3 regions of the Ornithinimicrobium pratense genome follow, and region 2 is predicted to be linked to each of the others. Evidence: predicted binding sites of a transcription regulator. Region 2 holds the regulator's gene; each other region holds the start of a gene.
What was found. Region 2 encodes HrcA, which represses chaperone genes, less so after heat shock. Its sites were predicted from a motif close to TTNGCACTCGNNNNNNNCGAGTGCNAA; they were not measured.
Positions count from the first base shown of each region.

Region 1 (9,895 bases), 210 kb from region 2:
GCCTACTCCGGCTGGGTGTCGATCTCGGTGGGCTGCAACAACACCTGCACCTTCTGCATCGTGCCCGCCCTGCGCGGCAAGGAGAAGGACCGCCGGCCCGGTGAGATTCTGGCCGAGGTCGAGGCGCTCGTGGCCCAAGGCGTGGTCGAGATCACCCTGCTGGGCCAGAACGTCAACACCTACGGTGTGGAGTTCGGCGACCGGCTGGCCTTCGGCAAGTTGCTGCGCGCCTGCGGCCAGGTCGAAGGACTGGAGCGGGTGCGCTTCACCAGCCCGCACCCGGCCGCCTTCACCGACGACGTCATCGCTGCGATGGCCGAGACCACCAACGTCATGCCCAGTCTGCACATGCCGCTGCAGTCCGGCTCGGACCGGGTGCTGAAGGCAATGCGCCGCTCCTACCGATCGGCGCGGTTCCTCGACATCCTGGACCGGGTCCGGGCGCAGATCCCCGACGCGGCGATCACCACCGACCTCATCGTCGGCTTCCCGGGGGAGACCGAGGAGGACTTCCAGGACACCCTGGACGTGGTCCGCGCCAGCAGGTTCTCCAGCGCCTTCACCTTCCAGTACTCCATCCGCCCCGGCACGCCCGCCGCCGAGATGGACGACCAGGTGCCCAAGAAGGTCGTCCAGGAGCGCTTCGATCGGCTCATCGAGCTCCAAGAGGAGGTCTCCTGGGCGGGCAACCGTGAGCTCGAGGGCCGCGAGGTCGAGGTGCTCGTGGCGCCGGGGGAGGGTCGCAAGGATGCCGAGACCGAGCGCCTGTCCGGCCGCGCCCGCGACAACCGCCTGGTGCACTTCGCCGTCCCCGAGGGCCTCGACCGTCCCCGCCCCGGCGACGCGGTGACCGTTCAGGTCACCTACGGCGCACCCCACCACCTCATCGCCGACTCCGGCGTGCAGAGCGGGGTGTATGCCGTGCGCCGGACCCGCGGTGGGGACGCCTGGGCCGCGCTCCAGGAGGGCGGCACCCCGGGGGCGGTCCGCAAACCCACGGTGAGCCTCGGCATACCCACCGTGGGAGCCCCGCCAGCGCGCGAGGTGACGGCCCCGGCCTGCGCGGTCGCGGACTGACCTGCTGACTGCCCTGGCCTACGGACGCGACCCGACCGCGGCATCATGGTGAGCTGGCCGTGACGCCGTCACCCCGGACGATGCACCAGCGTCTGGGCTTTCGGCTGGCGTCACCGGGCGCCCTCAACGCAGCCTGGCGACGCACGTCACCCGGACAACGCCGTGAGCCGCCCATACTCCGACGCGCACGCCGCACAGTCGCAGAGGGTGAGCTTGTGCATGGTGCCCGCGTTCCAGACGGTCCCGGGCGGGTAGAGCGGCTCAGACCGTCCGGAGGGGCTGGCGAAGGTGTCGATGAGCACCGGCCGAGGATCGACGTCACCATCGCCGAGGCAGCAACGGCACCCGCTGTAACCGCGGTCCCCGCCCGAGTGCGACGTAGCCCTGTGCCCGCACGTGCGGCACAGGTGCATCAGGACGCTCATGAGCGTTCCGGAGCGAGCGGCATGACGAGCGCGACCACGTCAAGGTCACCGGGGGAACGGACGACGAGGGGTGCGATGACGCCGTCGGCCGGCAGGAGCACCTGGCCGTCGGGGACGTTGCTCACCGCATCCCAGAGGAAGCCGCGGTCGACCAGGACGCCGCCCAGGTTCACCGCCACGTCGTCCCCGTCGAGCGCGGCGTGCAGCTGCTCCGTGGGCAACGGCCGCAGCTGAACCCCGTGCTCCAGGACACGGCGGTAATCCGGATAGGCCTCGTCCAGCCCTGTCAGCCGCAGCTCCTCCTCCCCGGAGCGCACGACCAGCAGCTCCTCCTGAGCCGCCAGGGTGAGGGAGCCGTGCCGACCCGAGAGCCAGGTGGTCAGCCGGTCGACCTCGCCCGTCGGCAGCAGCACCGATCCCACCTGTGGCTCTGCCGCGCCGGCCCGGTGCCAGCGCCCGGCCACCACCATCCGGAAGCGGTCCGTGGCCACGACCGTCAGCTCCTCGCCCACCTCGACCAGCACGCTCATGAGGGCCGGGAGCTGCGGGTCGGTGCCGACCGCGTGCCGCACGGCAGCGAGCAGGGCGAGCAGAGTGGGAGCAGCCACCTGGGAGGGGGGCCCGCCGGCCATCGCCTTCCCGAACATGGGCTCGGCCAGCGCGTGATGCAGCTGCGCCAGCTGGCGGCGCGCGTCATCCAGCCCCTCCTCGAGCCGTCTCAGGTGGGCCGAGAGCAGGTCGCGGGCGCTGTCCAGATCCCCCTGCCGGAGGGCCTCGAGCGTGGCGGCCATCTCGGCCACCGGCATCTGCACCCGACGCATCCCAGCGAGGATGCGGGCCTCCAGCACCTGCCCGGGGGAGTAGCGGCGGTAGCCTGACCAGCTGTCCACCCACGCAGGTGTGAGGACCTGGGCGCCGTCGTAGAAGCGCAGCGCGCTCACTGTCAGTCCGCTCGCACGGGAGAGCTCACCGATGGAGAGCAGCTGCTCGGGGTCCGTCGTCATGACTCCACGCTGAGGTCTCGACCTGGGTGAGGGTCAAGGCGCGGCCTGCACAGGATCACCGTGGACAACGTTGACCGGCGGCACTGGTCTGGTGCGGTGACCGGGTCTGGCAGGTCCACCGCTGCCCAGGGACTGGCGGGCCGCAACGTGAGCCGTCGAGCCGAGGCGGCGGCGGGGTCACGCACTCCGTCGCCAGGGTGTCCCCTCCCGGCGCATCCGGCGCAGCCGGTGCCGGGCTCTGCGCATCGCCGAGGAGCGGGCTCGGTGTGCCTCCTCGAGCCGCTCGACCGCCTCCATCGCGTCCGGCTTGCGGTAGAACCGCAGGACGGTGAAGACCAGCAGCGCCAGGGCGATCACGGCCGACACGGTGAGGGTGACGCCGACCGAGACCCCGCCGAAAAGCCACCACTTCTGCGGCAACGGCCACCAGCCCGGCGCGGCCGGCTGCACCAGCCAGAGCACCCCCAGCGCGAGCAGGGTCAGCGCGGCCAAGGAGGACGCGACGATCCGGGGGGCGGTCCGCACCCCCTCCGCGGCGCCCCGCCAGGCCTTGACCCGCACCGGCTGCACCATCCGCCGGGCCCACCGATACTGGGTCGACAAGATGGCCAGCCCGGCGAAGGTCAGCAGCAGGCCCGGCCCGGGCAGAACGAGGGCGAGCAGGCCCGTGACCAGGACGACCCATCCGAGGATCTCCAGACCAAGGCGCTTGGCGGTGGCGCTCACGCCCCAACCCTAGGTCGCGATCCCGGACGTTTCCTGGGGGACCCCACGCGGTCGGTGGGCTGCCCGGTGCGTGCCATCCTTGACCCCGTGATCTGGGCATGTGTGGACCGCACGACGCTGCTGGAGCGCACCGGCGACCCCTTCCTCCGGTATGCCGCGCCCGCGGACGTGCTCGCTGTCGCCGGCCCCCTGGGCTGGGCCGCTCTGGTGCGGTGGCGTCCGTTCGGACACTGGGGAGGCGCGGCCGTCATGGCACCGGGTGCACCCGTCGGGGCGGAGTCGGACGCGCTCTCCGTGCTCGTGGCCCGGGCCGAGGAGCAGAACGTCTCCCCAGAATGGTTCTCCACCGCGCCCGGGCGTGAGCTGGCGCCGCCACCAGGTTGGCAGGTGGGGACCGGCGACACGTGGGCGTTCATGTGGACCGACCGGGCCACAGACCTGCCCCCCGCGCCGCCTGGCCTGGTCGAGCTGGACGACGCCGCCGACGCCGCACGCGTCGAGGCTTTCGGCCGGAGCCACAACCGGCTGTTCGAGGGCTTCCCCGGCCGTGGGTACGCCAGCCTGTGGCTGGGCGTCGAGGACGCCGCGGGGGAGCTGGCTGCCGTCGGCGGCATCCACGTCCTGGGCTCCGGGGCCGCCCACCTGGCCGGCATCGTGGTCCGGCCCGACGTGCGTGGCACCGGCCTCGGGACCGGCCTGACCGCCCAGCTGACGCGCCGTGCGGTGGCCGCGCACGGCGCCTCCACCCTGGGCGTCTACTCCGACAACGCGGTGGCGGTGGGGCTCTACCACCGCCTCGGATATGCCGTCGCCCACCACTTCCACACCCACGGCCTCACCCGGATGCGGGTCGGGGCAGCGGTGGCATGCGACCTACGATGAGCGGCATGTCCTCCACCGAAGCCGCGCCCGAGCGGACCACCCCGCGGCGGCCCACCTCCCGCCAGCTGCTGCTGGGCCAGGTGGCCGCCGGCCTGCTGGCGCTTGAGTCGGTGATCATTGCCGGGTTCGTGGTCTTCTACGGCTACGAGGTGGCGATCGGCGAGGGGCAGGACCTGCTCATCATCATCATGTCGGCGGTGACGATGGTGGTCTTCGCCGTCGGGCTGGCCTACACCGCCAGGGGTCTGCTGCGCCGCCACCCCCGGGCCCAGGCTCCCGCGATCGCCTTCAACTTCCTGCTCATCCCGTTGGGGATCGCGATATTCCAGTTCGCCCCCTGGTGGGTGGCCGGTGGCGTACTCGTCCTCGGGGTGGGCACGATCGCGTCCGTGCTGCTCATGGGCAAGCTGGACGGCGGGCGCGACTAACCCACCTCACCCAGTCGCTGACCACCGCGTCCGGGGGGCGGGGCGACCACCTGGATCCGGGTGGTCCGGCCCCGGTGGACGAGGACGCCGCGACCTGGCACCGGCAGGTCACCGACCGGGGGGCGGGCACCTACGACCGCGCCGTCACCCGGCATACCCGGCTGCAGCACGACCGCCGTGCGGGACCGGGCCAGCTGGGGCAGCAGCCCGCGGAAGGCCGTCCCCGCCCCCTCGAGCTCGGCCGCGACGTGCAGGGCGGCTCGGGCGCCGTGCCGCGCTGCATGGCTGACCAGCAGGTCCTCAACGGGCGTGCCGGCGATCAGGTGGGCGTCATCGACGCTGACCAGGTCCCCACTGTCGAGGTGCTGGAGCCGGGCCTGGAGGTCGTGCTCCGATGGGGGGTCGCTGCCTTCAACCAGCAGGGCGGCGCCGCCGGCGGCCGCGGCGAGAGCGGTCAGCGACCGGGAACGGCCCGAGCCCGGCGGCCCCAGCACCAGGACGGGCCCGGCCGGCAAGTCCACGGCGGCGGCCTCGTCGCCGCCCACCGCCCACACCGTCGGGTCACCGTCGTGGACTCGGCGGGGCAGGGGCAGGCAGCGCAGGGGAGGAGTCTGCCCGGTCGGCGGACGCCCGCCCGGTGCGTCGGGCTGCACGACCTGGGCGACGACACCGTCCCGGGCCCGCAGCGCGCGCCCGGGCGGTTGGTGATTGGGCACCTGTGCTGCCCGCAGCCCCGGTCGTCGGGGAGCACCCAGGCGCAGCAGCGTGGGTCCTGCGCCCCGGCCCAGCCCTCGTCCAGAGCGCGGCCGAGGTCGAGCGTCTTTGTCCGGCACACCGGTAGGGCTCGTGGCCTCCTCCGCTGGGACAACCCGCATTTCATGAGGACTCCGCCCGGTCAACTAGGCGGCTTCCACACCGAGTCCTCGCCGCCATCCTCGTCACGCGGTTGAGCGCCTTCCACAACAGAATAGAACGCCTGCCCGAACGCGGTCACAACAAGGCGCCCATTGGTAGTCGTTAACTCATCAGTCTCGCTGTCTTCATACTCCGCTCGGCGCGCTGCGTAACGCGGATGATTGTCCAAGAATTGATATGCATTATCATCGGCAATGCGTACGTCATACTCGGCAATAACCAACCCGAGACGGACCCAGTTATCAATCCAAACTGCGAGTCGTTTGTCGTCAGTGGTCACAGATAGGTCTGACTGTGATCTGAGGTCCATCAGGTGGTTGTCCAAAATCCGGAAGTGCCAAGTATCTTTATTTCGCCACTCGATTCGGAAGAGCGGCCAAATGGGAGTAGGCAGGAGGTCAATCAGCAAGTGCGCTTCGTCAGGAGAGAGCTCGCGAATGATGTCAGCAAAAGCCGGGTGGGCGTCTTCACGACGACGCGCGTCGGACGCTGAGGCTAACAATTGCAGATACATTTCCTTCAACTGTGGCGTGCTCAGAGAGTAGGAGAGTCCCTGTATCGCCGGTACGGCAACACTTGGCTCAGGCGTGACTATGTCATCTTCAGGTACACCATTTAGGCGCTCTGCCATGTCGGCAGCGAAGGTTTCTGAGTCAAAATACTCCTGCGACACGCCGAACCATTGACCTAGCCACTGCCAACCTTTTAACACGATGCCTTTTCGGACGGCAATAGCCTGAGCGTGTGCCTTGGCAGCCGCCCCCAACACCGGGCCGCCCTTTGCTTCTTCCAGCAACGTTCGATCCGTTTCACTGTTCGCAGCAGCGATCCTTTTCGTCTGACCCTCGGCGGCTCGGACTCCCGTCTCGACGATCTTCCCCACCACGGGCTCGATGCCTGTCATGCGTTGAGCCTACAGGGGTGTGACTGACAATTTGCCGGATTCCCGGCCTGAGTCCCCCGGCGACCAGGATGTTCAGCCCCGAGACCACCGCGGCCTCCAGGAAGGCCGCCGCCTGCGCGGTCACGGTCCCCAGCCGCACGAAGGTCCGCGAGGTCATCGGCGGCCGTCGACACTGGGCGGGCAACGTCCGCAAGTTCGTCGTGCGTGATGTTGGAGATGGCCACGTGCAGACGGCTGCTAGGCCGTGTTGCTAAACGCCTTCGGACGCCTCGTGGGCGAGTCTTGGACTCGTGTCTCGTGATATGATCTCAGATGAAGCGTGGGCTGTGATCGGTCCGCTGTTCCGTAACGCGAAGTCGACCGGGTGTCCGCCGATGGATCGGCGCACGGTGGTGGAGGCGACGGCGTGGCGGTTTCGCGCGGGGGCCCCGTGGTGGGATTTGCCGGAGCGGTTCGGCAATGGGAACACGATCTACAAGAACTTCAATCGGTGGTCCGAGCGGGGGGTCTGGGCGCGCGTGCTTGAGAAGATGCAGTCCCTGGCGCATCAGTGTGCGAGTTGGACTGGGTGACATCGATTGACTCGACGATCGTGCGTGTCCATCAGCAGGGCGCGACCCCTCACCGGGGCACAGGGGGATCGGTCGAACTACAAGAGGTTCGGGACGGAGCCGCCTGATTCATGCGATCGGTCGCTCTCGGGGAGGCTTGACGACCAAGAGTCATCTGGTTTGCGACGGCAAGGGTCGCGCCCTCGCGTTCCTTCTAACGCCGGGGCAGGTCGTGGACACGAGCATGCTCATCGAAACGCTCTCGGAGATCCGGGTGGCCGGCCGCACCGGCCGGCCTCGGTCCCGGCCAGACCGTGTCCTCGCGGACAAGGGCTACCCGTCCAGGCGAACCGAGCCTGGCTCCGCCAGCGCGACATCGCCACGACGATCCCCGAACGTGACGACCAGATCGCCCACCGCCGCAGGAAGCCCGGACGGCCAATCGACTTCGGCACTGACCAGAAGGAGCGATACAAGGGCCGCAACGTCGTCGAACGGTGCTCCAAAAGTTCAAGCAATGGCGCGGCATCGCAATGCGCTCCGATAAGACCGCGCGCAGCTATCCTGCCGGCCTATGCCTCGCGGCGATCCTTCATTGGGCGCAGCAGAGCGGGTGTCACTCGTCAGTGTCGATGACTTCCCATGCGCCCAAACGAGTGAATCCTGCTGCTCGCGCGAGCGCGACCGAGGCAGCATTGTCGAGCTGACAGCGATATTGCGGCTCGTGCTCTCGTCTCAGTGCCTCTGCGCTCATCGCTCGGACGGTCACACGTCCCAGCCCGCGACCGCGGAATGCCGGGAGCGTGATCACTCCGAGATCAGCAAGATGAGTCCCACTCCACGGATACATGCTCGCCGCACTCACCAACTTGTCGTCGATGAAGGTGCCGAACACGAGTCAATGGTCGAGTTCAACGAATGCTTCGTCGAGGTCATCCTCGGGCGCTTCGCTTGTGAAGTCCTCGAACAACGCCGCGTCCGCAGCAGTGAGCTGGCGCGTCTCGGCACCAAAACTCTCGTTTTGAAGGACTGCCTGGTCGCCGAGGGTCAGGTAGAAGAGGTGATCGGGATCGTTGAACGAGATCCCCGATCTCTCTATCCGCGCAGAGAGATCAGCCACGTTAACGCGCTCTTCACCGATGAGTTCAAGCTCACTCGCACGTGCGGGAGAGACTGAGAGCACGGCGCATCCACCTTCTAGACGCAGCAACGACACCGACCGATTCGCGGACAGAGCAGGATCGACTGGCACCGCGATCTCGCCCTCCGGCAAACTGCGGACTTCGTCCGGCACCCACTGGGAGAGCACAAGCGATGAGAACACGACGGGCGACCTTCCGAACGGGCGACGACTTCCAGCTACGACCTTAGCCGGGCACCACCCCTCCGACCATCCGTTTAGCAACACACCCTAGAGGAGCGTGGCTGAGATAGATGTGTCTGTGCAACCGACCGCCGCTTCGAGCCGGCCCATAACGGGTGACCGACCCGACGACCGTGGCGCGCTCGACCGGATTCTTCCGTGGGCGCAGGTCATGGCGTCGTCGTCCGGGAGGAAGCGTCCGACGTTTGGGGTGTCGTAACCAACGTTCAGCGGGTCCTGCGGGTCACCATGGAGTGTGACTGAGACAGATCCTCCTCTAAACGGGGGCAAGCCGTCGTTCATCAAATACCCCAAGATGGAGGCAGTCCTGCGCGGTATCTCCGAGCAGCACCAGGCATCACTGCGGACCATGTCTCCCACCATCATGGACACCGTCATGCGCGGCATCACCGCGCAGAACAAGGCGGTCCTGCGCGGTATCTCCGAGCAGCACCAGGCATCACTGCGGACCATGTCTCCCACCATCATGGACACCGTCATGCGCGGCATCACCGCGCAGAACAAGGCAGGCGCGGCCTTCACCAACCAAGCAGTGGCCGCTGTTGCCCGCCATACAGCGGAGTCCGCCCTCAAGCGGGTTGGCGTCGAGGTACCCGACGGAGTTCCAGAACCTGGACCGGTTGCCTTCGATGACGACTCGGCCTGGTATGCGGTCGAGGCCGCGTGCCCCGACTTCACGAAGCCAATCGATGACCAGCTCACAGCAGCCGGACTCACGGACGCTGAGCGTAGGTGGATCCGCCGCTACGTCTTATTCACCATCTGGTGGATAGCGACCGCCGTCAAGGTCACGACAGGCACTATGATCGCCGGCCCGGCTGGCGGCGTCGTTGCGGCCCTCCTCGTTCACTTCGATACTCAGGCAGCCACAGACAAGGTCATGGGGTGGGCTGGCTTCGATGACGAGCCGTACGGTGAGATCCGCAGTTCGGACGACGTGTGATCGTACTGCAGTTGCGCTAGCTCGATGACTTTCCTCGCAGGTCTAAGGGCCCGCCCAGCACCCGCGTCCGCGAGGGCGAGCCGTGGCACCCTCACTGTGTTTAAGCTAGCGTCGCCCACATGCTGCCGGAAGGCGCGGAAGGCGCGGAAGGCGCGGAAGGCGCGGAAGGCGCGGAAGGCGCGGAAGGCGCGGAAGGCGCGGAAGGCGCGGAAGGCGCGGAAGGCGCGGAAGGCGCGGAAGGCGCGGAAGGCGCGGAAGGCGCGGAAGGCGCGGAAGGCGCGGAAGGCGCGGAAGGCGCGGAAGGCGCGGAAGGCGCGGAAGGCGCGGAAGGCGCTGCACTGTCGAGGATGCGGGGCGGGAGCTTGATGAGGCCCGTACGCTGCTGCTGCTGAGGGCTGAGGTGGCCCTCGCCGAGGTGCCGACGAGAGTGGCGTGTGCCGTGCTGCCGCCGGGGTAGAACCCCTCACGCTGCGCCGGTGGCTGGCGAGGCGTCAGGCTGACGTCGGGGGTCCGGCGTGCGGGAAGTGGGCGGACTCGACTAGGGCCACGCCTAGCCGGGGGCGCAGCGTCGGTCACCCGTCCGCGGACAGCAGAATGGCTGACGGACCGGCGGACACTTATCCCGAAGACCAGCACCCCCGCTCAGAGAAGGTGAG
Region 1 is NZ_CP044427.1:2,264,292-2,274,186, reverse strand. It holds gene miaB (tRNA (N6-isopentenyl adenosine(37)-C2)-methylthiotransferase MiaB) at 1-1,077, shown strand, start outside; gene FY030_RS16400 (hypothetical protein) at 1,224-1,379, opposite strand; gene FY030_RS10440 (DNA polymerase III subunit beta family protein) at 1,499-2,506, opposite strand; gene FY030_RS10435 (PGPGW domain-containing protein) at 2,684-3,232, opposite strand; gene FY030_RS10430 (GNAT family N-acetyltransferase) at 3,320-4,114, shown strand; gene FY030_RS10425 (hypothetical protein) at 4,120-4,542, shown strand; gene FY030_RS10420 (hypothetical protein) at 4,539-5,258, opposite strand; gene FY030_RS10415 (DUF4393 domain-containing protein) at 5,438-6,361, opposite strand; gene FY030_RS17350 (transposase) at 6,664-6,933, shown strand; gene FY030_RS10400 (transposase) at 7,001-7,459, shown strand; gene FY030_RS10395 (GNAT family N-acetyltransferase) at 7,529-7,807, opposite strand; gene FY030_RS10390 (hypothetical protein) at 7,811-8,236, opposite strand; gene FY030_RS10385 (hypothetical protein) at 8,592-9,239, shown strand; gene FY030_RS10380 (hypothetical protein) at 9,359-9,631, shown strand.
Region 1: a site for HrcA is predicted at 2,517-2,543, ahead of FY030_RS10440 (DNA polymerase III subunit beta family protein). Genes of this name have one in related genera too.

Region 2 (9,895 bases):
ACGTGCACGTCGATGCGCGGGAAGGCCCGTTCGATGGTGCGCAGCAGCTCATCGCGAGGGCCGAGGAGGGCCACCATCGGGACCTCGTCGGGGATGACCACGGTATGCGTGGCCGGGGCGTGGTGGGCGGCAGGCCCGGGGAGGCCGGTCTGTCCGAGGGGTTCAGGATGCTCGACATCGGTCATATCAGGGCCCAGTCTAGTGCTCAGGGCTGCAACAGCCCTGCGACCTCAGATCGGGGGACGCGACCGGCCCGCCGCCACGACGGAGACGGCACCGACGACGCACGAGACCACGAGGGTGCCGACGAACGCCGCATGGGGTGCTGCGGCATACGTGAGCCCGAACACCACGCCCGTGATCGCCAGGGCGAAGGCGCTGGTCAACGCCTCACCGACCTGCAGGGCCGAGGAGTTGCGACCGATCTCGCCCGGGGGCGACAAGCGCATGGTGAGCAACGAGGTGGTCGGGTAGGCGGCGCCCAGGCCGAGGGTGGCCAGGCCGTAGATCACGATCACGGCCCAACCGGGCCACGCGGCCCAGACCGCAAGCGCCATCACCACCATGAGGGTGGCGTAGATGCTCGCTCCCGCCACCATCACGCGGTAGCGGTCGGTGGCCGGGCCCAGCCGGCCCTGGAAGAACGAGCCGAGGGCCCAGGCGATGGAGGCCACGGCCAGGATGGCCCCGGCCCTCGCCGGGGAGTAGCCGTGCTCGTCCCGCAGCATCAACGGCAGGTAGGCCTCAGCGGCCACCAGGGACCCACCCAGGGCGGCGCGGACCCCGATGACGGAGGGCAGGCCCCGTGCCAGCCGCAGCGCACCGCGCGGCAGCAGCCGCCAGCTGGCCAGCCCCAGCAGCAGCAGGGCGACCGCGCCGATGACCCACTCGCGGCCATCCACCGACTCACCGGCGAGGTTGAGCACACCAACTGCTGCAGCGGCCACCACGGCCCAGCCGATCGTCGCCGGCCGCAGGAACGGAGCCTCGTCGCTGGGGTAGGTGCCGCGCAGCGCGGGCCGCAGCACGAGCAGCGCCACCGCCACCAGCGGGGCGACACCGAGGAAGACCCAGCGCCAGGACAGGTAGTGGACCAAGGAGCCGGTGAGGAGAGGGCCGACCAGGCCGGGCACCACCCACGCGGCGGCGAGCAGGGAGAAGACGGCGGGGCGGGAGACGTCGGGGACCCGCTGGGCGATGACGACGTAGAGCGCGACCGTGGACAGCCCGCTGCCCAGCCCCTGCAGCCCACGGCCGACGCTGAACAGCTCCATCGTGGGGGCCAGGCCGGCGACGAGCAGCCCGAGGGCGAAGGTCAGGGTGCCGGCGAGGACGACCGGCCGGGGCCCGCTACGGTCCGACCACCAGCCGCTGATGATCATCCCGACGATGCTGGCGGCCACGGTGGCCCCGAAGGCCATGCTGTACAGGTGGTAGCCCTGCAGCGCCTCGGCGATCGTCGGCATGGCGGCGCCGACGGCGATGTACTCCAGCGCGAAGAGGGCGATCAGCGCGGTTGCCCCGATGGAGGCGGAGCGCAGCTGCGGGCTGAAGAGGGAGGGCGCGGGGGCGGTGTCGGTGGTCACCGCCACCTGCTCCGGGCGTTGAGGACGGCGAGGGCGGCGGGCCCGGCGCTGGAGGAGCGCAGGACGGTCCTGCCCAGCCGGACCGGCTGGGCGCCCGCCGCGGTGAGCGCGGTCAGCTCCTGCGCCGCGATCCCGCCTTCGGGGCCGACGACCACCAGCACCTCCCCCTGCTCGGGCAAGGACACCTGGGCCAGTGGCTCCTCGGCCTCCTCGTGCAGCACCACGGTGAGCGCGGACTCGGCGACGCGTCGGACCAGCTCACCCCTGGTCACCAGGTCGGCGACGACAGGGACCCGGACGCGGCGGGACTGCTTGGTGGCGGCCAGCACGGTCTGCTGCCACTTGCGGTGAGCCTTCTGCGCCCGCTCGGCCCGCCAGCGCACGATCGAGCGGTCAGCCTGCCACGGAACCACCTCGTCGACGTCCAGCTCGGTCGCGGCCTCGACCGCCATCAGGTCGCGCTCGCCCTTAGCCAGGGCCTGGACCAGGACGAGGCGGGGCTGCGACTCCTCGACCGTCCACAGCGAGTCGACGCGCAGCTGCAGGGCTGCGCGGTCGGCCGCGGTCACGGTGCAGGACGCGGCCCGGCCCTGACCGTCGGCCACAAGGATCTCCTCACCGACGCCGAGTCGCTGCACGTCGGCGGCGTGCCGACCCTCGGGGCCGTCCAGCCGTAGGGCGCGCGGCCCGCCCTCGTCGTCGGCGTCGAGGCTGCCGACCGGCACGAGGAACAGGGGCGCGGTCATCACCTGCCCCTCAGGGCTTCCCAGAGCTTGCTCTTGCGTCCGTGACCGGGCCCGTTGGCGCCCATGCGACCGGTCGGGCGGGTCTCCTCCCGGCTCTCGGCCAGCCGGGTGAGCAGCTCGCGCTGCTCGTCGGTGAGCCGGGTGGGGACCTTGACGTCCACGTGCAGGACGAGGTCTCCGCGGCCCTGCCCACGCAGGTGGGTGACCCCGAGCCCGGGCAGGGTGATGGTCTCGCCCGGCTGGGTGCCCGATGCCAGCTCGATCTCCTCGAGGCCGTCGAGGGTCTCCACGGGCAGGGTGGCACCGAGCGCCGCCGCGGTCATCGGCACCTCCAGGGAGCCGTGCAGGTCGTCACCCCGCCGCTGGTAGGTCTCGTGCGGCTCGACGGCGATCTCGACGTAGAGGTCCCCCGGCTCCCCACCGAAGGGCCCGACCTCGCCCTCACCGGTGAGCTGGATCCGGGTGCCGCTGTCCACCCCGGCCGGCACCCTCAGGGTGAGGTCGCGGCGGGTGCGGACCCGGCCCTCCCCGGAGCAGTCGAAGCACGGGTGCTCGATGACGTCGCCGTAGCCGCGGCAGGCCTGGCACGGACGGGAGGTCATCACCTGGCCCAGGAAAGAGCGCTGGACCTGCTGCACCTCGCCGCGGCCACCGCATACCTGGCAGCTGCGGGTGCGGGAGTCTGGCTGCGCGCCGGAGCCGGTGCAGGTCTGGCACAGCACGGCCGTGTCGATGTGCAGGGTCTCCTCGCCACCGAAGACGGCGGTGGCCAGGTCGATGTCCAGCCGGACGAGCGCGTCATGGCCGCGCTGCACCCGAGTGCGGGGTCCGCGGGTGCCGGCGGCGGTGCCGCCGAAGAAGGCGTCCATGATGTCGCTGAAGGTGAAGCCCTGGCCGAACCCACCGGTGGAGCCGCCGTAGGGGTCCTGGCCCCGGTCGTAGGAGGCCCGCTTGGCCGGGTCGCCGAGGACGTCGTAGGCCTGGCTGACCCGTTTGAACTCGGCCTCGGCGTCCGCGCCGGGGTTGACGTCCGGGTGCAGCTGGCGGGCCTTGCGGCGGTAGGCCTTCTTGATCTCTTCGGGGGTGGCCTCGCGGGGCACTCCAAGATCGGCGTAGTAGTCGTTCACGGCGTGGGGCGTCCTCAGCTGGTCGCGGTCGGAAGGGCTTCGGCAGGTGGTGGTTTCGCGGGTGGTCGAGCGTGTGCAGGTGACGTGGGGCTAACGACGGGGGCACGGCAGGTATGCCGTGAGATCCCTCACTCGTCCAGGATCTCGGTGACGTAGTGCGCCACCGCGCGGACGGCGACCATGGCCTGGCCGTAGTCCATGCGGGTCGGTCCGACGACCCCCAGGTTGCCGGCACCACCGTAGGCGGTGGCGACGACGGAAGTGGTGCGCAGCGGCGCGTAAGGGTTCTCCGCGCCGATCGAGACGGTGACGCTATCGCCGTCTCCCTCGGTGATCGTGGGCACGGCCTGCAGCAGCCGCAGCAGCACCACGTGCTCCTCCAGGGCCTCCAGGACCTGGGACAGGGTGGTCGGAAAGTCGCTGCCGACCCGGGCCAGGTTGGCGGTGCCGGCCAGCACGACCCGCTCCTCGGTGCTCTCCTCGGTGGCGTCGGCGAGGGCTCTGGCCACAGCCTCGACGAGTGGCCGGTCTTCGGGGGCCATCCGCTCACTCACCGTGGCCAGCCGACCCGGGACGGCGGTCAGCGGCTGGCCGACGGCCTGCTCGTTGACCAGGTTACGCAGCCCCGCGACCAGCTCGGCCTCGCTGCTCAGGTCACGGCCGGTCTCCACCATGCGCTGCTCGACGCGCCCGGTGTTGACGATGAGCACGACCATCAGCCGGGCGCCGCCGACCGGGACCAGCTCGATGTGCCGCACGCTGGACCTGGTCAGGCTCGGGTACTGCATGACCGCGACCTGCTGGGTCAGGCCGGCCAGGAGCCGGGTGGTCCGGGCGACGACGTCGTCCAGGTCCACCGCCCCCGCCAGGAAGCGCTCGATCGCCGCACGCTCGGCCTTGCTCATCGGCTTGACCTGCTGCAGCCGGTCCACGAAGATCCGGTAGCCAGCGTCGGTCGGGATCCGTCCGGCGCTGGTGTGCGGCGCAATGATCAACCCCTCGTCCTCCAGCGCCGCCATGTCGTTGCGCACGGTGGCGGCCGAGACCCCGAGCTGGTGGCGGTCCAGCAACGCCTTGGACCCGACCGGCTCGGAGGTGCGCACGTAGTCCTGCACGATGGCGCGCAGCACCTCTAGTCGGCGCTCCTGGCTCATGGCTCCTCCTCCCACGTCGGCGGCCGGCCCGGACCAGGCGCGACGGACGGCGGCGCGGTCCGAGGCACGGCCAGGCTGGCACTCGATTGCTTGGCACTCGATGCTCCCGAGTGCTAAGTCTACCCCGGAGGCGCAACTCGCCCGCCGCCCAGACGCGGCCTCAGTCGACGTGACGGGGGCGGGTCATGTCGATCGGCACGACCCAGGCGTCGAACTCCTCCTCGGTGACCTGGCCGGAGGCGATGGCCGCCTCGCGCAGCGTCAGACCCTCCTTGTGGGCCTGCTTGGCGATGGCCGCGGCTGCGTCATACCCGATGTGCGGGTTGAGCGCAGTGACCTGCATGAGGTTGCTGGCCAGGTTGGCTTCGATCCGTTCGGTGTGCGGCTCCAGCCCTACTGCGCAGCCGTCGTTGAAGGCGCGGCAGCCATCGCCGAGCAGGCGGATGCTCTCCAGGACGGCGTGGACCATGACCGGCTTGTAGACGTTGAGCTGGAAGTTGCCCTGTGTGCCGGCGAAGGCGACGGTGGCGTCGTTGCCGAAGACGCGGGTGGCGACCATGGTCAGCGCCTCGGGCTGGGTCGGGTTGACCTTGCCCGGCATGATGCTGGAGCCCGGTTCGTTCTCGGGGATGACGAGCTCGCCGATGCCGTTGCGGGGGCCAGAGGCCAGCCAGCGCACGTCGTTGGCCATCTTCATCAGCGCGCCGGCCAGCGTGCGCAAGGCCGCCGAGGTCTGCACCAGGGCGTCGTGGGCCGACAGCGCGGCGAACTTGTTCTTGGCGGAGACCAGCTCGAACCCGGCCTCCTCGCCCATCTTCCGCGCGGCCAGGTCCCCGAACCGCGGGTGGGCATTGAGTCCGGTGCCCACCGCGGTGCCGCCGATCGCCAGCTCGTGCAGCCCGTCCCCGGCGTGGCGCACCTCGCGCATCGCGTAGTCGATCTGGGCCACCCAGCCACCGATCTCCTGCCCCAGGGTGATCGGGGTGGCGTCCTGCAGGTGGGTGCGGCCGACCTTCACCACGTCGGCGAACTCCTCCCCCTTGGCGGCCAGGGTGTCGCGCAGCAGGGCCACGTCACCCTCGAGCCGGTCCCGCAGCTCCAGCAGCACGGCGATGTGCATGGCCGTGGGGAAGGTGTCGTTGCTGCTCTGTCCCCGGTTGACGTGGTCGTTGGGATGCACGGGCACCTTGCTGCCCAGCTGGCCGCCGGCCAGCTCGATGGCCCGGTTGGAGATGACCTCGTTGCTGTTCATGTTGCTCTGGGTGCCCGAGCCGGTCTGGAAGACGACCAGCGGGAAGTGGTCGTCCAGCTCCCCGGCGATGACCTCGTCCGCGGCGCGGACGATGAGGTCGGCGACGTCCGAAGGCAGCTCGCCGAGCTCGGCGTTGGCCTGCGCGGCCCCCTTCTTCAGGATGCCCAGGGCCTTGATCACCGGGCGGCCCCAGACGAAGGTGTCCCGGCCGATGGGGAAGTTGTGGATGCTGCGCTGCGTCTGCGCGCCCCAGTAGCGGTCGGCGGCGACCTCGACCTGCCCCATGCTGTCCGTCTCGATGCGTGTCTGGCTCATGGCCTCATCGTAGGAGGGCCTGGCTGCAGGTCTGTGGCCGCGCCCGCCGTCATCGCCCTCCGCGCGCCTCACCCGTCGCAACCGTCACACCACCTAGCGTCGGACGGCGTGACGGACAGGTATGGAGCAGACGTGCTGACCGGTGACTGGCGCGCGCCGAGGCGCGGACGGGCCCAGCAGGTCGAGGCGCAGACCGGGCTGGTGGTCGAGGACGTCGACACCGGCTGGTGCGGAGCCGTGGTACGGGTGGAGAAGGCGGGCGGGATGCAGGTGGTGCACCTGGAGGACCGCCGCGGCAAGGTCAAGGGCTTCCCGCTCGGGCCCGGCTTCCTCCTCGAGGGCTCCCCTGTCGTGCTCACCGCCCCCACCGCCGAGCGCCGGGCCCAGGTCGCGGCGGCGAAGCAGGCGGCCCGCCGGACCGCGAGCGGGTCGGTCCGGGTCAACGGTCAGCCCGCCCGGGTGGCCAGCGGCTCACGGATCTGGGTCGAGGGCCGGCACGACGCCGAGCTGGTGGAGAAGGTCTGGGGCGACGACCTCCGGGTGGAGGGCGTCGTGGTGGAGATGCTCGACGGTGTCGATGATCTGGCGGGCGAGATCCGCCGGTTCGCGCCCACGGCGCAACGGCGCCTCGGGGTGCTCGTCGACCACCTCGTCCCGGGCACCAAGGAGAGCCGGATCGTCGCAGCGGCGGAGAAGGTCAGCCAGCACGTGCGGATCCTCGGTCATCCTTACGTCGACGTCTGGCAGTCGGTCAAACCGGCCCGGCTGGGCCTGCAGTCGTGGCCGGTCATCGAGAAGGGTCGCTCATGGAAGCACGGGGTGCTGGCCGAGCTGGGCTGGCCGCATACCTCGCAGACCGATGTCGCCCTGGGGTGGAAGAAGATCCTGTCCTCCGTGCGTTCCTACAGTGACCTGGAACCTACGCTGCTCGCCAGCGTCGAAGAGTTGATCGACTTCGTGACGGTTCCCTGACAAGGAGTGAGTGTCTTGACGCACAATCCCTACCCCCAGCAACCCCCTCTCCCGCAACCCGGCGACCCACGCGGCTACGCCGCCGCCCCGAACCCGGCGAACAGCGAGGAGCGCACGATGATGCTCGTCGCCCACCTGTCCGCCCCGGCGGCCATGCTGCTCAGCGTGGGCTGGCTGCCCTTCCTCGGCCCGCTGCTGGTCTGGCTGTTCTACCGCGAGCGCAGCGCGGCCGTACGGACGGCCGCTGCCGGCGCGTTCAACTTCAACCTGACGATGACCATCGCCTCGGTGCTGACCTGGATCAGCGTCTTCGTCACGTTCGGCATCGGCCTCATCTGGGCGGTTCCCATCTGGGTCGTGCTGTTCATCGTCCAGATCTGGGTCCACGTGCGTGGCGCGCTGGCCGCCTCCCGCGGCGAGGTCTACTCCTATCCCCTCCAGATCCGCCTGCTCAGCTGACGCCTCTCGGCGTGTCACCCCCGACACGCTGAGGGACGCGGCCCCGCCCGCACCAACCCCTTGCGCCCGGTGCCGGGCAGGAGTAGAACTCTCCTACGCACTCCTCACGGAGAGCGGATCGCAAGACTCGTCGAGGATTCGATGATCCGGCCGGGTGCCTGCACCCCGCCGGTGACCCCTCTGGTGATGCAGGGGAGAGCCTCGGGCACCTTCGCGATCGTCCGGTGCATCACCACTGGTCGTGGCCCGGTTGGCAGACTCATACTCTGCGAACCGGGCCACATCCATCTCTTGGCTCAGGCCCTGCTGGCTCATACCCGACAGGGACTGACGTCATTGTGGGGCGCCTACCCGACGGATCGACAGAGCACAGGTGGCGTGTCGGTGAACCCGCCTCCCCGCGCCGACGATCCGCGCTACTTCTTGCGGGGCCTGAGCGGCGAGGGCCCGGGTGTCCACGGCACGACGATCTCCTGTTCCGCGGCCCGGACAGCCAGCCCTTCGGCCCGGTGTCCGGCGGACACCATCGCCTCCTCGATCGCCCGGGCCAGCTTCTCCGGCCGTGGCGTCCCCAGGATCCACCACGCGTAGGGGGTCCTGCTGCGGGCGCGGCCAGACGACACCGTGTTGGGCGTCTCCAGCAGGCCCGGGATGTGCAGCCACGTGCCCGCGTCGGTGGCGCTGTCCAGACCGTTCACCGCCAACGACCGGTAGGCCAGCGGTCCCGTCCCGATCCGGTAGAGCGGACTGACCTGCGGCATCCCCCGGTGCCGCGAGATCAGCTGGCTGCGGCGCAGCACCCGCACCCGGTTCGGGTCGACGCTTGTCCAGGGCACGACATACCGGGCCGTCCGGGTGGGTCCGTAGCCCAGCACCAGACCGTGCTCGCAGACGCGGTGCCGCTCCAGGATCCCCGGCAGCGCGAAGGCCGACCAGAACAGGAGCAGCAGGGAGAGCATGGCGAGGCGGAACCAGAGCGGGTCGTCCGGGACGGTGATCCAGTGCCAGGCGACGAAGGCCACGGTGAGGAGCAGCATGACCGTGCCCGAGAGGGGCCCGGGCCAACACCGGAAGGTCGACAGGACGCGACCCATGTCCGTGCCTCGCAGGGGCTCCTGGGGCTGCGCCATCAGCTCTCCTGCAGCAGCGAGTGGACGAACTCCTCGATCGCGTCGAAGCCTTCCCCGCGGAACCGGATGAGCCCGTCCGCCTCACGCTGGGACAGGTAGCTGCCCTCCGGACCGGAGTAGAGGCCTGCGAAGGTGGTCTCGTCGGGCACTGCGGGATCGGTCCGGCTCAGGGTCACGGCGACGAGGGCCTGACCGACCGGCTCGAGCCGGGGGTCATGCCCCTGGACCTCGTCAACGGTGAGGCGCAGGTCGAACTCGGGGACCTGCGTCTGGGGGTCCACGCCCGACCAGGCCATCAGGGCCAGCGCCGTGTCCTCCGTGGGAGCGAGCACGAACTCGTGAAAACCCTGTGCGGTGATGAACTCGGCCAACCACCGCTCCTGCTCCTGCTCGTAGAAGACGATCCAGTCGGTCCCCATCGTGGTGGTGCGCTCGGCGACCACCATGGACGGCGCGTGCCGCCGCATCCCCAGCAGGGTCCAGACTTCTGGGGGCGAGGTCTGCTGGAGGGTGCCCTGGACGTCGTCGAGGGGCAGCGCCTCGACGAGTCCTCGCACGGTCAGCGAGCGCATCCCCATCGCGACGGCGAGCTCACGTTCCGAAGGCTCCAGCGAGTCCAGCCAGGGCAACGGGACCGGACGGTCCACCCCCTCGAAGACAAGAGCGGCGATCTCCTCATCGCTGTACGCCCCGAGGTTGAGCGCCTCCTCGGCGGACTCCTCGATCAACTCCCCGTGCAGGGAGATGACGTCAGGGTTGAGGAACGGGTCGTCCTGGTCCGGGGTCGGGTTGGCGTCATCATCGGGCACAGCGGGTCTCCGTCGTGGTGGGGGGGTGTCTGACAGGTCAGCAGAGAGATGGGCGGGGACGAGTGAGCTGGGCTAACCGCCGAAGAGTCCCTTCCAGACCTTCTTGCCCACGTTCTTGACGCCGTCGACCGCTCTCGAGCCGACGTCCTTGCCGAAGTCCCACGCCCGTGCGGCAGCCTCCCCGATCGCCTCTCGGTTCTCGTAGATCCAGGCCCCGGCCGCCACGGCTCCACCGACGGCGATGACGCCCAGACCCACCGGGCCCAGCGCGGCACCGGCGAGCAGTGCGTAGGTCGCGACGGACCCCGCCGCCGCGCCCCCGAAGCCACCTGCGCCGACGACAAG
Region 2 is NZ_CP044427.1:2,059,289-2,069,183, forward strand. It holds gene FY030_RS09400 (PhoH family protein) at 1-185, opposite strand, end outside; gene FY030_RS09405 (MFS transporter) at 231-1,586, opposite strand; gene FY030_RS09410 (16S rRNA (uracil(1498)-N(3))-methyltransferase) at 1,583-2,332, opposite strand; gene dnaJ (molecular chaperone DnaJ) at 2,332-3,459, opposite strand; gene hrcA (heat-inducible transcriptional repressor HrcA) at 3,588-4,613, opposite strand; gene fumC (class II fumarate hydratase) at 4,774-6,180, opposite strand; gene FY030_RS09430 (DUF3097 domain-containing protein) at 6,289-7,152, shown strand; gene FY030_RS09435 (DUF4870 domain-containing protein) at 7,159-7,611, shown strand; gene FY030_RS09440 (hypothetical protein) at 8,028-8,741, opposite strand; gene FY030_RS09445 (hypothetical protein) at 8,741-9,550, opposite strand; gene FY030_RS09450 (hypothetical protein) at 9,623-9,895, opposite strand, start outside.

Region 3 (9,895 bases), 1.4 Mb from region 2:
CGCACTCGTCCAGGACACGAGCTCCTCCGGCGGTCAGGAGACCAACCGACGCGGCGGGCATCAGACCGATCTGCCCGCCGACCTGGCCGTGATGACCGGCAACGTCGCCCAGGTCTTCCTCACCGACGAGGAATGGCTCGGCACGCTGCGTGCAATCCACGACGTGCTTGTCCCCGGCGGGCACCTGGTCTTCGAGACCCGCATCCCCCAGCGTCGCGCCTGGGAGGAGTGGGCGCGGTGGGGCTCCTCGGCCTACCACGTCGAGGGCGTGGGAGAGGTGCGGGACACCTTTGAGCTGGTCCGCGTGGAGGAGCCCTACGTCACCTTCCGCTCCGACAACACGCTGCCTGACGGCACGGTCGTGCCCAGCGAGTCGACGCTGGTCTTCCGGTCGATGACCGACCTGGAGCGGACCCTCGACGCGGCCGGCTTCACCATCCGGGACGTCCGCGACGCCCCGGACCGCCCGGACCGGGAGTGGGTCGTGCTCGCCCAGCGATCGTGACAGGCTGACCCTCGAATGTCCCGCTCGCAGCGGTGTGGACTGACCGCAACGGAGCTCTGGCGACGAACGATATCGAGAGAACTGAAAATTGGGTCAATGCATAGCGTGCCATTGACCCATAGAAGTGATGATCGACGTGATCCGGCGTTCACTGCGGCGCCCTGGTGCCTGTCCAGCGGGGCCAGTCGGTTGCTGCTCGCCCCCGACGTCGAGACCGCGATGTCTGCACGCGAGGGGCGGCACCCCGACGCCCTGCTGCGCGGAGGGGGACGAAGATCTGGCGGCTGGCCGAGTACCTGGCCAAGCTCGTAGCTGCCGGCCGTGACGTCCGGATCGACCCAGAGCCGTACCTGGACCGCGCCCGGCAGTCCGATGCCGCGCAGGCGTGCCTGGAGCGCGGGGGCGACCCACGATACCCAGGCGTGGACCCAGAGGACCTTGACCGCTGCCTGGACCTTGACGCCTTCGACCGGGCCCTGCGTGCCACCCCGAGTGACGACGACCTGCTCGTCGTGACCCCCTGCTGACGCCCGTGGTCAATTCGCTCGTCTTCCACCAAGCAGGTCAGAAGTTGCTGGCCATGTTGGTGAACTTGCTGTAGTGCCCCTGGAAGGCGACGACCACGGTGTCCGTCGGGCCGTTGCGGTGCTTGGCCACGATCACGTCGGCCTCGCCCTCCCGCGGGGATTCCCGCTCGTAGAGCGACTCGCGGTGCAGCAGGATCACGACGTCCGCGTCCTGCTCGATCGAACCACTTTCACGTAGGTCGCTCATCTGCGGCTTCTTGTCGGTGCGCTGCTCGGGACCACGGTTGAGCTGGGAGAGCGCGATAAGCGGCACCTCGAGCTCCTTGGCCAGGAGCTTGAGCGCACGGGAGAACTCGGCGACCTCCTGCTGGCGGGACTCGACCCGCTTGCCCGAGCTCATCAGCTGCAGGTAGTCGACGATGACCAACTTCAGCCCGTGCTGCTGCTTGAGCCGGCGGCACTTGGCCCGGATCTCCATCAGCGACATGTTCGGGGAGTCGTCGATGAAGAGGGGTGCGTCGGTGATCCGCCCCTGGGTCTCGGCCAGGCGGGTCCAGTCCCGATCGCGCATGGTGCCCTTGCGCATGTTCTGCAGCGGGATCTCCGACTCCGCCGAGAGCAGGCGCATGGTGATCTCGGTCCGGCTCATCTCCAGGCTGAAGACGACCGTCGGCATACCCGCCTTGATCGCCGCGGACCGGGCAATGTCCAGGGCGAAGGTCGAGTTGTGGGTGGGGATCATCGACCGGCCGGCCAGGTACAGGTGGTCGGCGTTCGACACCTGGATGCAGCGCACCGGCACCGTGGCCACCGGCCGCACCTCCACGATGCTCCACGTCTGCTCGTCGAGTCCGCCCGCGCCCTGACCGCGCGCCACGGTCACCTCCGCGCTGCCCTGCCAACGCTCCCGCACGACGCTGGTCGTGACGACCTGCGGCTCGCCGTCGATCGACACCTGCCACAGGTGCTCCTCGTCCGCGACGATGACCGAGCCGTCGGAGAACTCCACCTCGAAGCAGGGCCGGTCGAGCAGGACCTCGGTCGCCGCGACCACGGTCGTCGGCCGACCGTCGGCGCCGAGCACCTCCTCACCGACCGCGACCTCCCCCATCGTGGTCCAGCCCTGCGGGGTGGGCAGCGGGGTGTCCAGGGCGAGCGCCTTGCCGACAGCCGGCCTGGCCGCCACGATGACCATCTGGCCAGGGTGCAGCCCGTTGGTGAGCTCGTCCAGGTCGGTGAACCCGGTCGGCACACCGGTCATCTCCCCCGTGGAACCAGCGGCGTGCTCAATCTCGTCCATCGTGGGCTCGATGAGCTGACCCAGCGGGCGGTAGTCGTCGCCGCCCCGCGTCTCGGCGACGGCATACACCTCCGCCTGGGCGGCGTTGACGATCTCCTCCACGTCACCGCCCGCGTAGCCGCTCTGCACGATGCGCGTGCCGGCGTCGACCAGACGACGCAGCACGGCACGCTCGGCGACGATCTCGGCGTAGAAGGAGGCATTGGCCGCGGTGGGCACCGAGGCGATGAGCTGGTGCAGGTATGCCGTGCCGCCCACCCGCTGCAGGTCGCCCCGCTTGGTCAGCTCATCGCCCACGGTGATGGCGTCGACCGGCTCCCCCCGGGCGTAGAGGTCGACACAGGCGGCGAAGATCGTCTCGTGGGCGGGGCGGTAGAAGTCCTGGGCGCGGACAATCTCGGAGCACTCGGCGATGGCGTCCTTGGACAGCATCATCGAGCCGAGCGCGCTCTGCTCGGCGGCGACGTCCTGGGGCGGCAACCGGTCCTCGGGTCCCCCACCGGTGTCCGGAGGCCCGTAGACCTCCATCTCGCTCAGCGCCATGCGCCTCCCTCTCCATCCGATGACAGCCCCGATGACACCAGCGGCCACCGACAGACCCCGCCGGTGCGGGTCACGGCCGATCCCGCACGCGGGCGGTCGCCCCACCGTAAGCCGTCCCGTGAGGGAGCGCACCATCCTCCTGTGGACCGGGTGTGGACACAGGGTGGACGACGCGCAGGGGTGCCTGGGGACAGATGTGGACATCCCTGTGGACAAGCCAGCAACTTCCGCCCCATCACTGCCCTGACCTGCGCATTCATCACTCACAGCCTGTGGAGGAAAAGTTCTCCCGGGCGTGTCGGCCAAGGCCGGTGGGAAGACTTGCACCCTTGATCGACGTTTGGCACTCTAGAGGTGAGAGTGCTAATCGAGCACTCCACCAGCCCCAGGCTCAAGTGAACAAGGAGGACCAGATGATGAGCCGTTTCGACCCCTTCCGTGACATGGAGCGCTTGATGTCTGAGACGCTCCGCACCCCTGCCAGCTCGGCGATGCCGATGGACCTCTACCGCGCGGATGACTCCTTCGTCGCCAGGATCGACCTGCCGGGCGTGGACCCCGGCTCGATCGACGTCGACGTCGAGGAGCGCACCCTGACCATCCGGGCCGAGCGCCACGAGCAGGAGGACGTGGAGCAGTGGCTCTCGCACGAGCGCCCTTCCGGCACCTTTGCCCGCCAGCTCACCCTCGGTTACGGCGTGGCCCTGGACCGCATCGAGGCCGGCTACGAGGACGGCGTGCTGACGCTGACCATCCCGGTCGCCGAGGAGGCCAAGCCCCGCAAGATCCAGGTCGCGCACTCCGCCGGCGGCAACCGCCTGAACGGCACCAAGGACGTGCAGGGCGAGGTCACCTCGCGCAACGACCACGCGGAGACCGCGCAGGCCAGCTGACGCCGGCCGGACCGCCCCACCGGGCCCACCCCGGCCCGGTGGCAGAATCAGCCGGTGACCACCGACGACCAGAGATCTCCCGCGCCGACCCCGGCGCGGGAGATCTTGCGTCTGGCCATCCCGGCCTTCCTGGCGCTGGTCGCGGAGCCCCTCTTCCTCCTCGCCGACTCCGCGATCATCGGCCACCTGGGCACGGCTGCCCTGGCCGGCCTCGGGGTGGCCAGCGCGGTGCTGCTGACCGCGGTCAACCTGTTCATCTTCCTGGCCTACGGCACGACCGCAGTGGTCTCCCGCAAGCTCGGCGCCGGGGACCACCGCGGCGCCATCAGCGCCGGCATCGACGGGCTGTGGCTGGCGCTGCTGCTCGGCGCCCTGGCTGCGCTGGCCACGGCGGTCTGGGCCCAGCCCCTCCTCGAGCTCTTCGGAGCCAGCCCAGGGGTGACCAGCGAGGCAGTGACCTACCTGCGGTGGTCGGCGCTCGGCATACCGTGCATGCTCATCGTGCTCGCCGCGACCGGCGTGCTGCGCGGGCTGCAGGACACACGGACCCCGCTCATCGCCGCCGTGACCGGCTTTAGCGCCAACGCGGTGCTGTCCCTGGTGCTGGTGCACGTCGTCGGCTGGGGGATCGCCGGTGCGGCGATCGGCTCGGTGATCGCGCAGACCGGCATGGCGGTCTACCTGCTGCTCGTGGTCATCCGGGGAGCACGCCGCCTGGGCTCGGACCTGGCGCCCAGCGGGGCTGGGGTGCTCAAGGCGGCGCTGGGCGGCATACCGCTGCTGGTGCGCACGATCGCCCTGCGCGCCGCCCTGCTGCTCACCACCTGGCTCGCGGCCGGCCTCGGGGACGGCCCGCTGGCCGCCCACCAGGTGGCGATGACGGTCTGGGCGACACTGGCCTTCGCGCTCGACGCGCTGGCGATCGCCGCCCAGGCCCTCACCGGCAAGACGCTCGGCGCCGGGGACGTGCGCGGCACCCGGGAGACGACCCAGCTGATGGTGCGGTGGTCCATCTGGTTCGGCGTGATCCTGGCCGCGCTCATCCTCATCCTGCACCGCGTCATCCCCCTGGGCTTCAGCCAGGACCCCGACGTACGGACCGCGCTGGCCGCTGCGCTCATCGTGGTGGCCATCGGTCAGCCGATCGCCGGGGTGGCCTTCATCCTGGACGGCGTCCTGATCGGTGCCGGGGACACCCGGTGGCTGGCCTGGGCTCAGACGCTCGCCACCCTCGCCTACGTCCCCATGGTGCTGGCGGTCTGGGCGTCCGGCGTCACCGGCGTCACCGGCCTGGTCTGGCTCTGGGTGGCCTTCAACGGCTTCATGCTCGTCCGGGCCCTGCTGCTGTGGGGTCGCGGTCAGGGCGATCGCTGGATGGTGGTCGGCGCCGAGCGCTGACCCCGTGCCCTGCCGTGCTCGGTATGGCGTGCCGGGCGCCCTCGCTGCGGTGGCAGGCTAGTGGTGGTCGGGGCTCTGGTCGTGCTCTCGCCGGCCCAGGTGGATGTCGGTGGGGGCGATCTGACCGGTGCGGAAGCCGGCGCGGCCGACCATGTGGGCAGCGGCGGGGATGGTGAGCATCTGGAACAGCGTGATCAGCACCAGCATGCCGACGTCCAGGCCCGAGCGGGTCCGCAGACCGACGCCGAGCATGACCAGGATGACCCCGAGGATCTGCGGCTTGGTGCCGGCGTGCATGCGGGTCAGGAGGTCGGGGAAGCGCAGCAGACCAATGGCGGCCGCGACGCAGAGCATTGCCCCCAGGAGCAGACAGATGAGCCCCAGGACGTCCAGCACGTCGTAGAAGTTCACGGGTGGCCTCCGCCGCGTCCGGGTCTGTGGTCGGGGGCGGCCCGATGGGCCCGGGCAGCGTGGGAGCGGCGCGGGCCGCGACGGGCCAAACTGTGCCGGGGAGCGGGCGAGCCGCCCTCCTCGAGCCGGTCCGGTGCGGGCGCGACGAACGGGATGTCGCGGTCCCGGGCCACGAACCGGGCCACGGCGACCGAGCCCATGAAGCCGACCAGCGACAAGGAGATCAGCAGGGGCAGGGTGGTCCAGGCGTCGGTGAGAGCCGCGTAGGCGCCTAGCGCGCAGACCACGATGGAGACCAGCACGTCGGTGGCCACGACGCGGTCCAGCACGCTGGGGCCCAGGGTGATCCGGATCAGGCTGAGCAGGGCGGAGACGAAAAGCAACCCGCCGATCGCCCAGGTGAGCCAGGTCTCGATGGTGTCGATGTTCATCGCGGCGTCTCCTCCTCCGGAGCCTGCGGACCCTCGTCGGGCCGCATCTCCTCGACCCGCTGCCCGGTCTGCTCCCTGACCTGGTCGGCCGTCTCGGACACGGGCCCGTGCCTGGTCGCCGTCCGCTGGGCCTCCCGGCGTCGGCGCGGGTCCAGCAGGGCCTCCGGGTCCGGGTGTAGGGCGCGCAGCACCCGCGCCTCCTGGGCGCGGATCCGCCGCCGCACCGCTTCTGCTTCCTGCCGGGTGCGCACGTCCAGGGCGTGGATGGTCAGCACCCGGGTAGCCGGGTCCAGCTCGATGACGACCGAGCCCGGGACGAGGGTGACCATCTCCCCGGTGAGCACCTGCAGCAGCTCGTCGTCGCCCACCAGCTCCATATCCATCACCACCCCGCCGACGGTCGGGCCCGGGCGGACCGTCAGCCAGGCGACCTGGAAGGAGGCGACGGCCAGGTCGTAGCTGAACCGGCTGATCAGCACGATCAGCCCCCAGGGACGAGGGCGCAGCCGCACCAGCACGTGCGGCAGCGGGAAGAGCAACAGCACGATGACCGCGACGATCGCTCCGCCGACGACGGCCACCGGGGTGACCTCGCCCCAGAGCATGACCCAGACCACGGTCAGCCACAGCAGCGCCCACGGGGACATTCGCCACCGGCGGGGGGAAAGCAGACCTCTGATCATCACAGCGACACCCCCGATCCGAGCACGGCCTCCAGGTAAGGGGTGCGCTGCACGAGGTCCACGGCAGCGCGGGTGGCCACCCCGAAGAGCGGGCCGGCCACCACGGTCAGGGCGACGCCGACCCCGACCAGCGCGGTCGTGGGTACCAGCACCCCGAGGCCAAGGGCCGAGTGGTGGCCCCCGCGCACCGGGCCCGCGCCGGTCAGCCCGGTCGCGTTCTCCGACCAGAAGGAGCGACCCCACATCTTGGCCACGGCATAGAGCGTGAGCAGGGAGGTGGCCACCGAGGCGACGACGACGGTATAGGCCAGCCACGACCCGTCGCTGACACCGGCCTGGATGAGCCCGACCTTGCCCAGGAAGCCGGTGAAGGGCGGGATGCCGGCCAGGTTCATCGCCGGGATGAAGAAGAGGACGCCAACGACCGGCGAGATGCGCGCGAGGTCGCCGAGCCGGGTGCTGTCAGAGGAACCACCCACCCGTTCCACCAGCCCGACCACGAGGAAGAGCGTGGTCTGGATGAGGATGTGGTGGGCCACGTAGAAGATCGCCGAGCCCAACCCATGCGTGCTGCCCAGCGCGATGCCGAAGAGCATGTAGCCGATGTGGCTGACCAGGGTGAAGGAGAGCATCCGCTTGATGTCGTCCTGGGCGATCGCGCCGAGGATGCCGACCACCATGGTCAGCAGTGCCGCCCACAGCAGCAGGTCCTCGAACCGCGACTGCGGGAAGAGCAGCGTCTGGGTGCGGATGATGGCGTAGATGCCGACCTTGGTCAGCAGCCCGGCGAACACCGCCGTGACCGGTGCGGGGGCCGTCGGGTAGGAGTCGGGCAGCCACCCGGACATCGGGAAGACCGCGGCCTTGACCGCGAAACCCACCAGCAGCATCACGTGCAGCAGCGCCGCCGTGCCCGGGGAGATCTCTCCCAGCCGCTGGGAGAGCAGGGCCAGGTTGACCGTGCCGGTCGCGCCGTAGACCAGGCCGATGGCCGCCAGGAAGATCATCGAGGACAGCAGGGAGACCTGGACGTAGGTGATCCCCGCCCGCACCCGCTCCAGGGTGCCGCCGAGGGTGAGCAGCACGAAGCTGGCGGCGAGCAGCATCTCGAAGCCGACGTAGATGTGGAACAGGTCTCCGGCGACGAAGGTGGTGGTGACGCCGGCGGCGAGCACCAGCAGCGAGGGGTGGAAGACCGGAAGGGGGGAGTGTCCGTCACTCTCGTCGTCGAAGCTACTGGCCCCCTGCCCGATGGAGTAGGCCAGGACCGCCAGGGTCACCGTGGTCGAGACGATCACCATGAGGGCGGAGAGCCGGTCCACGACCAGCGTGATCCCCTCGAACGGGGTCCACCCGCCGACGTACATCACCTGCGGGCCGAGGGTGTCCGCCGCCCAGAGCAGCACGCCGGCGCAGCCCAGCATGCCGATCAGCACGCACATGCTCACCACGCGCTGCACCCAGGTATTGCGGGCCGCCGCCAAGGTCAGACCGGCGCCGACCAGCGGCAGCAGCACCACCATCGGGACCAGCCAGGCGTACTCCGTGATCATCGCTTGCCCCCCTCAGGGTCGCTGCCCTGCGCGTCGCCTGAGGAGTCGTCCCGGCCGGGGCTAAGGTCCAGGCCGCGCTCGGCCCCGTCGGTGGACTCACCGGCGGTCCGCCCCGACGCGTCGACCGTGGCCCCGCCGTCAGCGAGCCGCTCCTCGGCGACGTCCTCCGGGTCGACCGTGCCCTGGCCCGGTCCGCCCATCGCGTGGTCGTAGCGCTCGGTGGTGGGGGTGGCCGGGTCGCCCGGGATGCCCTGGCGGGTCGTCTCGTGCATCTTGCGCTCGGTGCGCTGGGTCTCGGCGGCGATCTCGTCGGCCCGCTCGCGGGCACTGGGGCCATCGATCTCGACGGCCTCGGCCATCGCGTGGATGCGCGCGGACTCGAGGTCGTCGACGACCAAGTCCTCGCGGCCCAGCTGCCAGCTGCGGTGCGCGAGAGCCAGGACGAAGGCGGTCATCGCCAGGGTGATGACGATCGCGGTGAGCACCAATGCCTGGGGGACCGGGTCAGCCATGGCCGTGTCCTCGGAGACCCCCACGATGGGGGGCGCGCCAGCGGGTCCCGAGCCGATGATGTAGAGCAGGTTGATGCCGTTGCCCATGAGCAGGAAACCCATGAGCGCACGCACCAGAGAGCGGGCCAGGAACAGGTAGACCCCGGTGCCGATGAGCACGCTGGCTACGACGATGAGCGAGAGGTTGGGGGTCACCGGGACGCCACCCCCTCGGCCTGCTCCTGCTCGCTCTCCACGCGGATCTGGTTGTCGATCCCCGACCCCAGGCTGCGCAGGATGTCGAGCATCAGGCCCAGGACGACCAGGTAGACGCCGACGTCGAAGAACAGCGCGGTCACCAGGTGCACCTCACCCAGCAGGGGGATCTGCAGGTAGGTGTCCCAGGTGCGCAGGGCCGGGCTGCCGAAGGCCATCGGGACCAGGGCCGACCCGGCCGCGATGAACAGGCCGGTGCCGAGCAGGGCCGCAGGCATGACCGGCAGCGCGGCGCGCAGCTCGTAGCCGCGCCCGGCCAGGTAGCGCAGGCACAGCGCCAGGCCGCCCACCAGCCCCGCCGCGAAGCCGCCGCCGGGCTGGTTGTGGCCCGAGAGCAGCAGGTAGACCGACCACAGCAGCACAGTGTGGAAGACCAGGCGGGTGACAACCTCAAAGATCGTCGAGCGGCGCTGCGGGTCCAGCTGGTCGCCCGCCGTCAGCCACCGGCTGGGGCCGCTGACCCGAGAAGTGACCCCGCGGGGGGTGCGCAACCGGGCGCGGCTGCCCCGCGCGGTGCGCAGACCAGCCCGCACCCGGTCCATGATGTCCTCGCGCAGGAAGACCAGGCTGGCCACACCGGTCGCGCAGGCCAGCACGACCGACAGCTCGCCCATGGTGTCCCAGGCGCGCACGTCCACCAGGATGACGTTGACGATGTTGTAACCGGCGCCGTAGTCGACCGCGCGCTCGGGCAGGCCCATGCCGGCGGGCTCGTGGATGCGCGAGGAGGTGGCGATCAAGGCACTGAGGCCGATCACCACACCGGCGGCGGTCCCGAGCAGGGCGCGCACCCGCCTGGTCATCCGGCTCGGGTCGTCGGGGAAGCGCCCGGACAGGCGGCGCAGGACCAGGACGAGGACAACCAGCGAGACCGTCTCGACCAG
Region 3 is NZ_CP044427.1:3,474,145-3,484,039, forward strand. It holds gene FY030_RS15960 (class I SAM-dependent methyltransferase) at 1-505, shown strand, start outside; gene dnaB (replicative DNA helicase) at 1,070-2,875, opposite strand; gene FY030_RS15970 (Hsp20/alpha crystallin family protein) at 3,289-3,768, shown strand; gene FY030_RS15975 (MATE family efflux transporter) at 3,823-5,166, shown strand; gene mnhG (monovalent cation/H(+) antiporter subunit G) at 5,224-5,577, opposite strand; gene FY030_RS15985 (MrpF/PhaF family protein) at 5,574-6,008, opposite strand; gene FY030_RS15990 (Na+/H+ antiporter subunit E) at 6,005-6,691, opposite strand; gene FY030_RS15995 (Na+/H+ antiporter subunit D) at 6,691-8,244, opposite strand; gene FY030_RS16490 (Na(+)/H(+) antiporter subunit C) at 8,241-8,951, opposite strand; gene FY030_RS16005 (Na+/H+ antiporter subunit A) at 8,948-9,895, opposite strand, start outside.
Region 3: a site for HrcA is predicted at 3,216-3,242, ahead of FY030_RS15970 (Hsp20/alpha crystallin family protein). Genes of this name have one in related genera too.